Regions from separate parts of the Paenibacillus sp. G2S3 genome, predicted to be linked through region 3. Evidence: riboswitches for the same ligand, from Rfam matches in the RefSeq annotation. Region 3 holds a riboswitch; each other region holds the start of a gene.
What was found. A riboswitch is a leader RNA that binds a small molecule or an ion and turns the genes downstream of it on or off. The one in region 3 is predicted to bind cyclic di-AMP.
Positions count from the first base shown of each region.

Region 1: linked by a shared signal. The riboswitch ahead of QNH28_RS00190 (resuscitation-promoting factor) and the one ahead of QNH28_RS02660 (hypothetical protein) in region 3 are both predicted to bind cyclic di-AMP.
Region 2: linked by a shared signal. The riboswitch ahead of QNH28_RS00545 (C40 family peptidase) and the one ahead of QNH28_RS02660 (hypothetical protein) in region 3 are both predicted to bind cyclic di-AMP.

Region 1 is NZ_CP126095.1:39,896-44,131, reverse strand. Features, by position in the region: gene rnmV (ribonuclease M5) at 1-243, opposite strand, end outside; gene QNH28_RS00190 (resuscitation-promoting factor) at 421-1,584, opposite strand; cyclic di-AMP (ydaO/yuaA leader) riboswitch at 1,866-2,095, opposite strand; gene QNH28_RS00185 (TatD family hydrolase) at 2,293-3,063, opposite strand; gene QNH28_RS00180 (HD domain-containing protein) at 3,157-4,236, opposite strand, start outside.
Region 2 is NZ_CP126095.1:112,871-117,106, forward strand. Features, by position in the region: gene QNH28_RS00535 (GNAT family N-acetyltransferase) at 1-328, opposite strand, end outside; gene QNH28_RS00540 (C40 family peptidase) at 619-1,110, opposite strand; cyclic di-AMP (ydaO/yuaA leader) riboswitch at 1,116-1,257, opposite strand; gene QNH28_RS00545 (C40 family peptidase) at 1,618-2,046, opposite strand; cyclic di-AMP (ydaO/yuaA leader) riboswitch at 2,100-2,237, opposite strand; gene QNH28_RS00550 (hypothetical protein) at 2,452-3,282, opposite strand; gene QNH28_RS00555 (M1 family metallopeptidase) at 3,294-4,236, opposite strand, start outside.
Region 3 is NZ_CP126095.1:582,752-586,987, forward strand. Features, by position in the region: gene QNH28_RS02645 (hypothetical protein) at 1-286, opposite strand, end outside; gene QNH28_RS02650 (hypothetical protein) at 419-940, opposite strand; gene QNH28_RS02655 (hypothetical protein) at 957-1,448, opposite strand; cyclic di-AMP (ydaO/yuaA leader) riboswitch at 1,583-1,748, opposite strand; cyclic di-AMP (ydaO/yuaA leader) riboswitch at 2,169-2,358, shown strand; gene QNH28_RS02660 (hypothetical protein) at 2,549-2,965, shown strand; gene kdpF (K(+)-transporting ATPase subunit F) at 3,092-3,169, shown strand; gene kdpA (potassium-transporting ATPase subunit KdpA) at 3,182-4,236, shown strand, end outside.

The sequences.
Region 1 (4,236 bases), 540 kb from region 3:
CTCCGGAATGAAGGCGTGCTTGCAGCCTGGCACCTTTGCGGACACAATCTTACGAATTCGCTCACCCGCATGATCCGGGTCAGTAAGAATAATTACTCCTCTACGTTCCATAGCAAGCGCGATCTTCGCAATTACGGTCCGGTCTACAGCCGACCCCCCTGTTTCGATCGTATCTGCTTCTACAGCGCGTTTAACAGCGACGGTATCACTCTTACCTTCAACGACAATTAATTCCTTAATCATATCTCTTGACTCCTTCCAAAAAAAGCAAAAAAGAAGAGGTTTCGCTCCTCTTCTTTTGGTTAAAGAATGTATAAGTGATGAGCGGTTGCTCTGCGATCAACGAAATGATCATCTGGCGTTCCTTAACGGTTATCATCACTATAGCTTATCAAAGAATAATTTGCAAAAGCTTCAGTACTAGTTTAACTCCGGCTTCACAGGTCCAATCACATAAACGGTACGTGATTTACGGCCGAAATTACGCACATGGCTCAGTGAATCGTAATAGACATCTACTTTATTGCCTTTAATGGCACCGCCAGTATCTTCTGCTCGGCGGAATCCAAGCCCCTCGATATATACCCACCAGCCAATAGGAATTACATTCGGGTCTACTGCAATCGTACGACCTTCCGTTACGCGTGTTCCGGAAGCAGTTTTGGTACCTATGCCTGGCTCTTCTGATGAATAAGCTGTCATGGAGACGTTCTTAATCATCTTCTTGTACTCAAAGTCTACGCCAGCCTTGCTTGTGACGTTATTAGTCTTAGCGCTAACCTTAGCCGTTTTAGTAGTGGTGTTTGATTTGGAAGTTGTTGTAGATTTAGCTACAGTCGGCTTAGGAAGTGCTTTGGTACCAACGGCAATAATCTTATCTTTCGTTACCGTTTGTACTTCCTTACCAATCATGCGCATAGAGGCCAGTTCTCCGTCTTGGTAGATCTTTTCAATATGCTGAATCATGACGCCTGGTTTGCCTGCCTGTGCCACTCTAACTGTTCCCACAGTAAGGGAGGGATCTGCTGTCTTGATGACTCTGAAGGGTAAGTTAGTTGTTCGCTGTACGGTCTGTTTGTTGATGCGAACAATCTTAATCTCCATGTTGGCAGAAATGGTGGTGTCTAACGAAGGGAAAATCTTATCCTGACCTTCTAGCGTGATACCCATTTTGTCAATTGCTTTACCAATGGTATCCTCGGTCGTATATAATGTTTTTGTTGCTCCGTCCGCAGTAAGGCTAATTTTCTGCGCACGATTAATTACGACACGGTCACCGTCTTTTATTTCATCACTCAGACCTAAAGATAGTTCATCATGTGGCTGCAGCGAAATTTGCTCTTTCTCCAGCACATCACCAAGAAGCGCTTCTCGCGTTTCAAGCGTCTGTGTCTGTCCGTCTATTACTAAAAATAATTGTTTGTTACTTTGACCATGTACGTACAGCAGAATAAGTAGCGCGATAGCGACTGAAATCACGCCTGCAAGTAAAAGTACGCGAGTATTTACTTGCTCCCACCGTAATGCGAAAGACCTGCTGGATGACTGCGAATCATGGGATACCTCTGGTTGGAATACGCCCATTCTCTCCATCCTCCTTACATAGCCTCGTCGTCAATTGTATATCATGAGGACTGAATTTCTTTGACGAAACTATTTGAGATTGTCACAGGACACGCACGTATTAACTTAGCGTCTCCTGCTCATGGATCGCCTGCTCGGCACAGCTACTCCCACCCCTGTTATATAACAGTATGTGGGCAACATTCTATTTATTCAAAAATAAAAAAGCCTAAAAAGAGTTCAACTGAGGACTCTTTCGTGGCTTCTCCAATGTCAGAATAGAGAATGCTTGTGCACGAGGTTGCCTCTCTTACTTGCGCTTACGGGGTTAGCTGTCGGGTTCGGACGAAAGAGAGACGCCCTATTTCAGGTCACCCGCTCATGGCGGTTGCCCTTAAATTCACCCCAAAGACCACGTGAAGAAATCAAATACTGTCCTGCGGCACGTCTAAGCCGTATTTAAAATACAGGCATGCGGCAGTTCAATATTGGTTCCCCCGTTCTCCATACGGAGACTCAGCGAGACGATCCATGAATCAATGGCTGTCACTATAACACAGCTCACATCACTGAAAAGATGATATCCTGTTTTGATGCATGTTGTAAAGGACGATTCAACCACGTTTAAGCAAAAATATGGTTAAAATATTGTAATATTCAGCCGTTTTTATATTAAAAAAGTTTAATATATCGGCTATTCTCTATTTTTCACCTGTTTTACTCCCGTTTTCAGTCAATCCCAAATCGTTCCAGTGCGTTCGCATACGTTATTTTAGCCAATTCTTCCCATGTTAACCCTTTAATTTCAGCTGCCGCCTCTGCTACCAGCTTCACATGAGCGCTCTCATTTCGCTTCCCACGGAACGGGTGTGGAGTCAAATATGGAGCATCCGTTTCGATCAATAATCGGTCTAGTGGGGTCTGAGCAAGCACTTCTTTTGGCACTCTTGCATTCTTGAACGTAATGGGTCCTCCAAATGATAAATGAAAACCAAGATTCAAGCACATTTTAGCGGTTTCCCAGCTTCCTGAGAACGAGTGCATCACGCCTCCAACCTCATTTGCCTTTTCCTCGCGTAAGATCCGTACAACATCTTCATGGGCATCACGATCATGAATACAAATCGGCATATTTAGTTCACGGGCTAGTCCAATTTGTTTGCGAAAAACCTCGTGTTGCACATCCTTGGGAGAAGTATCCCAGTAGTAATCCAGTCCAATTTCACCGATAGCCACCACTTTTTTATGACTGCACAAAGAAGCGATCCAATCCAGATCTCCTTCTTTCATATCAATCGCGTCCTGCGGATGCCAGCCCACTGCTGCATAAATATAATCATAAGATTCCGCCAGCTTCATCGTTGAAGGAATCGTCTCCCGATTAAATCCGATATTAATCATCTTGCTAACTCCTGCCTCAACAGCACGAGCAATTACTTCTTCGCGATCCTCGTCGAATTGAGGTGCATCCAGATGCGTATGTGTGTCAAACAGAAACATTTTAACCCTCACTCCTTGTTCTTTTTTAAATATAAGACAGCATAAATTTCACGTTATCCGTTCTTCTTGTCATAAATCCCATATTTTCTTGTATTATTTTGCAAAAATCTCTGCTATAGAAGCAGGCAATCGTGTAAGCGCATTTCTCAACTTATCCTGAGGAAAATAAAGATGATGTCTACCACGGTGAATACCGCTAATCGAGCGTACAATATCCGACACCTCTGAAATTTCCCGCAGATGATCATGCCGATCAAGTAGAAGGATTTGGTTATTATCAAAAGCTTCTCCCGGACGGAACACATCATAGGGCAGATCTGTCGGAAAATCAATCTCCAAGTCATATTCTGGGTGAAGTCCCGCTGCCGCAAAACTGCTGCGAATTTCAGTAATCATATCTGTATTGAGATTCTCCATCTCAACGTATTTATACAGTTTACGATGAATAAACCGCGTACACAAATCGCTTAATAGCTCATCCTTCTCAAGCGTCCATTGCATAAAAGCCGTCTGAACCAGTGCTTCATCCAGCATTAAATATTGCTTCACTGTCACCTCACCACGGAACAAATCCTCCAGCGGATTAATCATGAAATTAAAATTATACCCCTCTTGGAAAAGCTCCTTAGCTCTACGGAAAATTTGTCGTAAAATAATCTCAGAGCTACGTGTCACCGGATGAAAATAGACTTGCCAGTACATTTGATAACGCGACATCAAATAATCTTCAATGGCATGCATTCCTGATTCTTTTACAACAACCCGACCATTATAAGGACGTAGCATTCTCAAAATCCGATCAATGTCGATCGTTCCATAGTTTACACCTGTATAGTACGCATCACGCAGCAAATAATCCATGCGATCAGCATCTAGCGGACTGGAAACCAAATTTACAACAATTTCATGCTCATAAGTTTTAGAGATCACCGAAGCTACTTTACGAGGAAAATCCTCCCCCACATCACGCAAGATCTCAGTAATCTCTGTGTCCTCCAGAATAATACGACAAGTCCAATCTTCATGATTCATTTCAAAAGCTTCTTCTATAGAATGAGAAAATGGACCATGCCCCAAATCATGCAGCAAGGCCGCACACAAAGTGAGCAGACTTTCTTCAGGAATCCAATCCTTATATCCGCTTCGTTCAAATTGCGAAATAATTCTACGCGT
Region 2 (4,236 bases), 470 kb from region 3:
TCAAGGCGGCTTGCACGATCGCATCTACGAATAGTTTTCCTAAACCTTGGCCACATAGATCGGGGTGCATGCCAATTCCCAAACGAACAACACCTTCCATTGGAAACAATTGCGCGAATCCGCACAAAGTGCCTTGCCCATTTAATATAGAGACATATTGCTCATTCCGTAGCTGAGGGTCACCGAACTCAATTTCAAGAGCCTGCATTTGCTCCCAGGGCATCCAGCCATAAATATCATAGGGGGCAGTGTAATCCCAGTTGCAAATCTCTTCCGCATGACTGGTCTCCATAGGCGCTACATGAAAAGTAACAGAGGGATTTATCATAAGGTCAAAGACCTCCTTTCACGGGGGTGTTAACTCAAAATATAAAAAAGTAGTTTCACACCATACTATATGTCTTAGATTTTTCGCTTAAAACGCTCACTGTCGATATAAGGTCACCGAAGGCGGTTATGCTTGTAGCTAATTATATACAAAAAGAGGGATAGTCAACTCAGAAACTTTATGAGAATTATTGTTTTACAAATTCTGAGAGGGGTAATTATTAAATAAGACAAAAAACAAGCTCTTCCCCAAGAATTAACATCTTGGAAAAGAGCCTATGTACGATTTACTTATTGAACATCATCATTATCTTCTGTCTCAGAAGCAACAGAATGATAAGCATCCGTGCTCATAATTCGTTTAGCACCGATGTAGCGTTTCACGTAGTAGCTATCACTCAGGGAGCTAATCGTTACACCGCGAGAGGAAGATGCATGTGCAAACTTGCCTTCACCGACGTAAATACCGACATGGGAGACACCCTTACCACTTGTATTGAAGAATACAAGATCTCCAGATCTTAAATCATCCTGGGAGATAGCAGTACCCATTTGATACTGGGAACCTGATTGGTGTGGTAGGTTGATACCGATTTTATCAAACACATACATTGTAAATCCGGAGCAATCAAATCCATTTGTGGAGATGCCGCCGGATACGTACTTACTTCCGATGGTCTTGTCGATCACTTTATCCATTTTGGAATCGGCGAAAGCGCTTCCTGCTCCGATGGTGAAGATAATGGAAAAGCTAAGTACTGCTGCTGCTAGCTTCTTCTTCAAAAGTGTATACCCCTTCCGGATGCCTACGAGGTTAGCTTAAGGGTTCGGTTGAAGGTCCCCTATGACCCCTCTAAAAATGGAGGTCAATTCACCCAAAGTTGGTTCCCCCGTTTCCCTAATAGTTAGGAAACTCGGCTCAAACTGTTGATTAGGAATAGCTTGTAATCAATACATGACAAAACCTTTGTAAATAATAACTTAATGATTACAAAAATGTTACTAAAATCTTACTGCAGTTATTGTAACAAAGAGAATGTCGCTTGGCAATCGTTTTTAACATAATCATGCAGAAAAATTCGTATTTTTAAAGACAAATTGCATATGTAAGCGATAATATTAAACTAATTTTTATATTTATTGAAATTTTTATCAAATAAAAGTGTTTAAAGTCCGTTCTAGTGGTGTAAAGAATAGAATAAGGCAAAAGAAAACCTGGATTCGATTAAGGTAATAATCAAATCCAGGTCTATATAATTGTAATTGTGAGGTTATAGTTGTGGGGAAGTATTAATCGTAGGCTACAGCTTGATATGATGTAGTACTCATTACTCTTTTAGCGCCAACGTAGCGATTGGCCCAGTAGGACTGGCTAAGTGAAGTGATAGTCACTCCATATGAAGAGGATGATTGTGCGAATTTTCCGTTTCCAACATAAATACCGACATGGGATACGCCATTGCCCAATGTGTTAAAGAAAACCAAGTCACCTGAACGCAATTTACTTTTAGCTACAGGAGTTCCGACATTATATTGAGCTTTTGAAGTACGGGGCAAAGAAAGGCCCACCTTCTTGTATACATACGTAGTGAATCCAGAACAGTCAAACCCGGCAGTGCTAGTACCTCCGGTTTTATAGGCAACTCCAATAGTCTTTGAAATAACACTGTCCATTTTAGAGTCTGCAAAGGCACTTCCTCCACCAATAGAGAATGCCATCACAAGTCCTAGCGCCGCAGCGACGCATGCTTTTCTTAAGTTCTTCAAAAAAATTGTACCCCTTCCAATGCCTGTGAGGTTAGCTTAAGGATTCGGTAGAAGTTTCCCTATGATCACTGCAAAGCGAGATCAATTCACCCAAAATATGGTTCCCCCACTTCCCGGTGCAAGGAATTCGGCGTTTTATGCACCAGACAGTGACTTATCGACAAGATTACGATAAATACATGAAGTTATGTAGAAATCGTTTCAAATGATTACAAACTTGTTACCAATGGAACAGGACTTATTGTAACAAAGTCTTTATGATTTTGCAAATCCTCATAATTTGTCTATAACGCGAAAGAGTCCCAGCTCCTGATTTAGGAACCGGGACTCTTATATTATGTGTTGTAAGGCTTTAAATTATTGTGGAAATGCTTTACTGCACCATAGATGATATTGAGCGGAAATTCCCCACATTTTGAAGAGTGTAGAAGGCAATGGGGAGATTTGACGTATGATCAGCGCTGGCAGACCAGGGCAGAAGAGACCGGTAAGTCCGCACACTAGCAGAAGGATCAGACCCGCTGCACCAAGTATGATTGAAATTCCTATTGCTGGAATCAGCGACTTTAAGCAGATGAATAGGGAGGAGAACATCCCCGTACCACTGGTATAACCAAACTGCATATATAGAAGGAACAGGCGCACGATAAAAATGTATATAAGCCATGCCAATACGTATGGAACTAGATGAAGTAACAAAGAGTAGTTCAGAAAGGAGGTTAAGAACAGCCCGTACATTTTTGGAGCAAGCCAATATAACGGAAGTAGAGCCAGTACCCATTCGATCAGACTGAAGATAAACACTGGAAATCCATAACGCTTCATGCCGGGAAAAAAGAATAGGCCACGCTCTCCTTTTCGCTCCTGATGGAGTTCATGCAGTAATCCGGCCCTTATGAAGGGCGAGAGTAGCAACCGCAACACAACAAGCCCTAGGAACATCCATAACCAAGTACGTATCGCAGGATCTGTGTTCAAGCTGAACTGTCCTTCGACATAATAGAGTAGTCTGCCCATTCCGCTGCCGCCAGCAGCTTTATCTGGATAGCGTAGTAGAATTGGAACGATAGCAGACCGGATGAAACCGTACATAAAGTAGCCCCAGAGCAGTCGGTAGATGAAGAGCAGAATCAGAATATAAAATTGCTCCTTCATGCTTTGCCAGCCGCGGGTTATCGATGTTCTCACAATCATTCACCTCACCAGACAAGAGTTCCGAGCACGGTTTCAACTAGTTTAGTTACACTTAAAGTCCAGCGGGAAAGTGTTTTGGGCTCTATTTCCGCCAGTCTGAAGTTATTAAGATGTTTGTTTTCTAAAAGAACGGTATGCTCAGGATCAATCTCAGCAGAGAGGAGAAGATTATCGCTTAACAACTGGAATGTAGTCTCTGCTCCTTCACCGTTCCAGACCCGCTCTGCCGCAGAGCCATCTGCGAATGTGAATTTAATGGGAACGTCCACGTAATGGCTCCCTTTGTTTGTAATCTTTACTATGGATTCGTAGCTCTGAGCATCGCTGCTGCCGTTCTTTTTAATCGTAATCGTATCTATTGAGAAATCAGGAGCACCACCACCATAAACATAATCTTCGAAATAAGGCTGCCATGATTTTTTGGTTACCTTCTCAACGACTTTTTGAAAATCAGACGTAGTGGGATGCTGGAAACGGAATTTACGTGCGTAAGTGGACATGATGCTGTTCATTGCTTTAGTGCCTACTTGGCGTTCGATATCCTTAAGTACTAGCTTTCCGCGAATATATACATTTCGGCTATACGATTCTGCCCCATCATATTTCCATGTCTCTAAGTTAAGTGGCTCTGATTTGGTCACCAAGCTGGACTGCAGAGGGAGATTAGTTTTTATACCGTATTCTTGCTCCATGAGTCTGTCTTCAGCGTAAGAAGTGAAGCTTTCATCTAGCCAAGCCTCCTCGAATTCATTGCTGGCTATCATACCGTAGAAGTATTGATGGCCAATTTCATGAACGACGGTTCTTTCAAGTGAGGTGTCAGGAGATGAGTCAGTGGCTCCAAATGCTGTAACGAGTGTAGGATACTCCATTCCTCCAGCCCCATTGCCCTCCTTAGGTGGAACGATAATAGACAGAGTCGAGTAGGGATAAGGACCATACCATTTG
Region 3 (4,236 bases):
GCGCTTTCAGTACAGGAACACTCTTTTGCAGAATGATGCTTATTTGAGGTAAAGATAGCTTTAGACCGTACCACATCACTTTTACGAGCTGCTCCTCCCAAGGCAATGCCTTGGCAGACAGGAGAGACCGGCGTGCGTAATAATCGGCGCATTGTCGGATACAAGAGCGGTAAGCTTCGATAGAGAATAGCTGGCTTTCGAAGCTTTTTTGACGAAATATTTTATGAAGCTCTTTAAAAGTACGGATAGTAACCTTCTCGGCTTCTGCTGATTGTTGTAACAACATGGAACTGAGCGTATAGATTTCATTCGTACACTTTTGAACACACTCTGCAAATATAGTACTGCGTCTTGATTCGGCAGGTAAGGGGTCAGGCATGATAAACACGATCCTTTCAGAATGAGTAATGGGATGAACCTATAATATAGAAAAGTAAGAAATGGATTTGTTGATAAGCTCGTTGGTATCAGGTTCTGGATAGCTATGTTTTTGAAGCGCAACACTGGACATTGCTTTAGACGGTTTATAGTATAGCCGCCCTCCTCTGGAATCTCTTCCACCGGCGACCGCTCTGTACAGACGACCTTGCTCAATATGACCTGCAAATGATTTACCCTGCAGCTTGGCTTTTAAATCCTGTAAAGCACCTTGAACTAGCTCAAACTGAGTCTGATCCCACTCTGAACCATGGATACGCACTTTATCTATGGCTTCCTCAAGTCGGCAATGGTATATCATTCTGAGAAAAGAGCTCCATTTAATGAGGTCGAAGGTTTTGGTATTGGCAGAGATAAGACACGCTCCCCAGCTGCTACCTCCTTTGCAGGTAAGTTTCAGAATGCCATAACGACTGTCTGGTTCGGCCTCCATTCCATAGTGAATAGGCTCAGGTGAATCAAAGACGAATACTTCAATGCGAGATAGTCTTCGCTGGTCCATGACAGGTTTCTCCTCCTTAGTTTTGCAAAAGCTTAAGCTCAACATGGTGAGCGACGTTAGCCTTCTCTATATAAGCGAGCATTTCAGCTTCGTTCTCACAGACTGCGGCATGCTCCAGCCATAGTCGGAATTTCTGTTTGCGTATAACGGATAAATGTAAGGGAAAAGTGTTGCGGGATCTCATTACGTACCAACCGACAGCAACATCTTTCCAAGGTTCTTTAAAGGCAGTGAGCCAAGGGAAACGTTGGTGTGCTGCCCAATCCTGCAGCTGCTGTTTTTCTCGGATATTTTTATATATTTCGTATATAATTTTTCGGTCCATACAGCGTTCACAAGTAGAAGGGTTGCTGAAATGGCGCAGTGCTTCAATCTGGTTCTGACCAAATGCATAGCCGACAATAGTTCTGTGATGATCTTCTTCGAACCATAACGCTCCAAAGCAAACATAATTTAGACTTATCGGCTCAAGTAGCCCTTGCTGAGTTCCCCAATAATAGTGTTTCATTCCTTTCACCCCGTCCAGCATGCTATTACCCGAGTAGGTTCAGGTAACGCAAAAACCGCAGCAAGAGGAGGACCTCTGCTGCGGTTTTGGATTACAGGTGTATACACACCTGTGCCAAAGCGTGGCGGATCAAGGGTCTCTCTCTTTACGCTTACGAGGTTAGCTGTCGGATTCGGACGGTGAGAGTCGCCCTACCTATGCGAGACTTGAATAGTCTCCTTCGGATTCACCCCAAGTAGGCCATGTGGCCTGATGGTTCCCCCGCTCCCTGCAAATGCAGGAACTCAGCGTTGATTTCATTTCGTGAATTAGATTCAACCCGAATCATACTCTTTTCAAGGTGTTTCTGTAAAAACAGAAAGTGTTCTTTTGAGCGCAATTTAAACCATATCCTGCCGACTGCGACGAAAAAGGAAGCTATATAGGTATTTATTACGAGTTATCGAGCCTCTTCCTCGCTTAATCTCGGTTTCTTGTTTCCTTACCTATAAAGGCGATTTTTGGTGATTTCTCCATTTGTGGTGAATAAAATCACATGGTAAGACCATTTTTCGCTAATTGAGCCAAAATGGAGCAAACAAGAGATATAGAGAGATTGGATATCAAGTAAGCGCTATCCAATGCTAAAATAGTTTTTAATTTGCATTATTTTGGCATCAATCAGGTTTTACAATACTTCCTGCATAAGGGTATGATTACTCCTGTTTCAACAACAATCGAATATTTGATCCGCTTAATTTCCGATAAGGAAAGCGGGGGAACCAACAATCGGCAGACGATGTGAGAGTCGGAAGCCGGTTATGGGGTGAATCCTGTAGAGGGTGCGAGTGAGCTTGCATCTATACAGGTAGGGCGACTCTCACCGCCCGAATCCGACAGCTAACCTCGTAAGCGTATGTAGAGAGGATGAGTGCAATGTGACCGCTAGCGAGCCACAGAGGAGATCCTTTGTGGCTTTTTGCTGTGCTTTTTATTAGCAAAGCATATATGGAGACCCTCACGAAGAGGTCGTTAAATTCATCATTAGCGGTAGCTTTTCTTAAATGATCAGGGTGAACACTTTCTGATCTTACAAGTAAAGCATTTGAGGAGAATAAGAGATGACGGATCAGAATGAATATGTGCTTGTATGTGCGCCAACGAAGGCTGGAGAACATTTCATTAAACTACTGAAATTCAGAGGTATTAAGATGGCGGGATTGACCAACAATGTGGCTGAGAAAACCTTACTCGAGGAGATGGGTGTTGAGCAGGTCATTCTAGTAGATACCCGCCATCAGAACACTTGGTTTCGCCCACCGTTCCCGGTAGGCAGGGTATATCTGTTCGAGAGCAGTTTTACGTTATGCTGCCGCTACATTCAGATGTGCCGCACCTGGACGACGCAGCCGATTTTTGTAATCACAAGCTCAATAAATCCTAGATTGGTCTATAAAAGACTTGGCGCGAGTTATGTAATCTATTCCCACAGTGGTGATGCTGATTTTCTGATCGATAAATCACCTCATCAAGGATAAAAGAAGGAGTGCGGGAGATATGATGGATCTGTATATGGTGGCTTCATTAGCTGTAATTTACGGGTTATTTTATGGATTTATGCGCTGGTGCGCAGGTGTAGTTGAGGATACAGGGAGGGATAAGCTGTGATTCTAGTAATCGCTGTTACCCTACTGCTGTTTGTATATCTGGTTTACGCATTGATTCATCCGGAGAAATTTTAAGGAGGGGCATTCATGGGCATTTTACAAATTGTTGCTGTAATCGTAATTCTCATCTTGCTGGTTAAGCCGATGGGCACATATTTATATCATGTATTTTCTAATGAACCGAACCGTACGGATCGATGGTTTGGAGGCATGGAAAAAGGAATTTATAAGCTGCTCGGCCTGAAAAAACGGGACGGTATGACCTGGAAGAAGTACGCCCTCAGCTTTGTTTTAACGAATATCGTACTCGTTACTTTCAGTTATATTGTTCTTAGATTACAGCGAGGACTACCGTTAAATCCGAATGGAATTGCGGATATGGAACAGACGCTTTCATTTAATACAGTAATCAGCTTTATGACCAATACGAACCTGCAGCATTACAGCGGGGAGACGGGACTTTCGTATTTTTCACAAATGGCTGTCATCACGATGATGATGTTCACGTCTGCAGCGAGCGGATTTTCTGTTGCGGTGGCCTTTGTCAGAGGGATCACAGGACGGAAATCAGTAGGGAACTTCTTCGAGGATTTCGTTAAAGCACATATTCGTGTGTTCATTCCGCTAGCTTTGCTAGTTTCGTTGGTACTGGTAGGACTACATGTGCCGCAAACGCTCAAGCCATCACTTGAAGTCACTACACTAGAGGGCCAAACACAACAAATTGCTATCGGTCCAGTCGCTTCTTTGGAGTCGATCAAACATCTGGGCACCAATGGTGGCGGCTTCTTCGGAGCCAATTCATCCCATCCTTTTGAGAACCCTAATCCACTTACGAACGTGCTGGAGATTCTCTCTATGTGGATGCTGCCAGCTTCGCTCCCTTATATGTACGGATTGTTTGCCAAGAACAAACGTCAGGGCTGGGTTATTTTTACCGCAATGATGACCTTGTTCGTACTACTTCTGGGATTGAACTATTATGCTGAATCGAAGGGTAATCCGGCGATCAATGCACTAGGAATCGAATCTTCACAAGGTAGCATGGAAGGTAAAGAGGTGCGCTTCGGCATACCGCAGTCTTCCTTGTTTACTTCAGTAACAACCGCAGCTACGACAGGTAGTGTTAACAATATGCATGA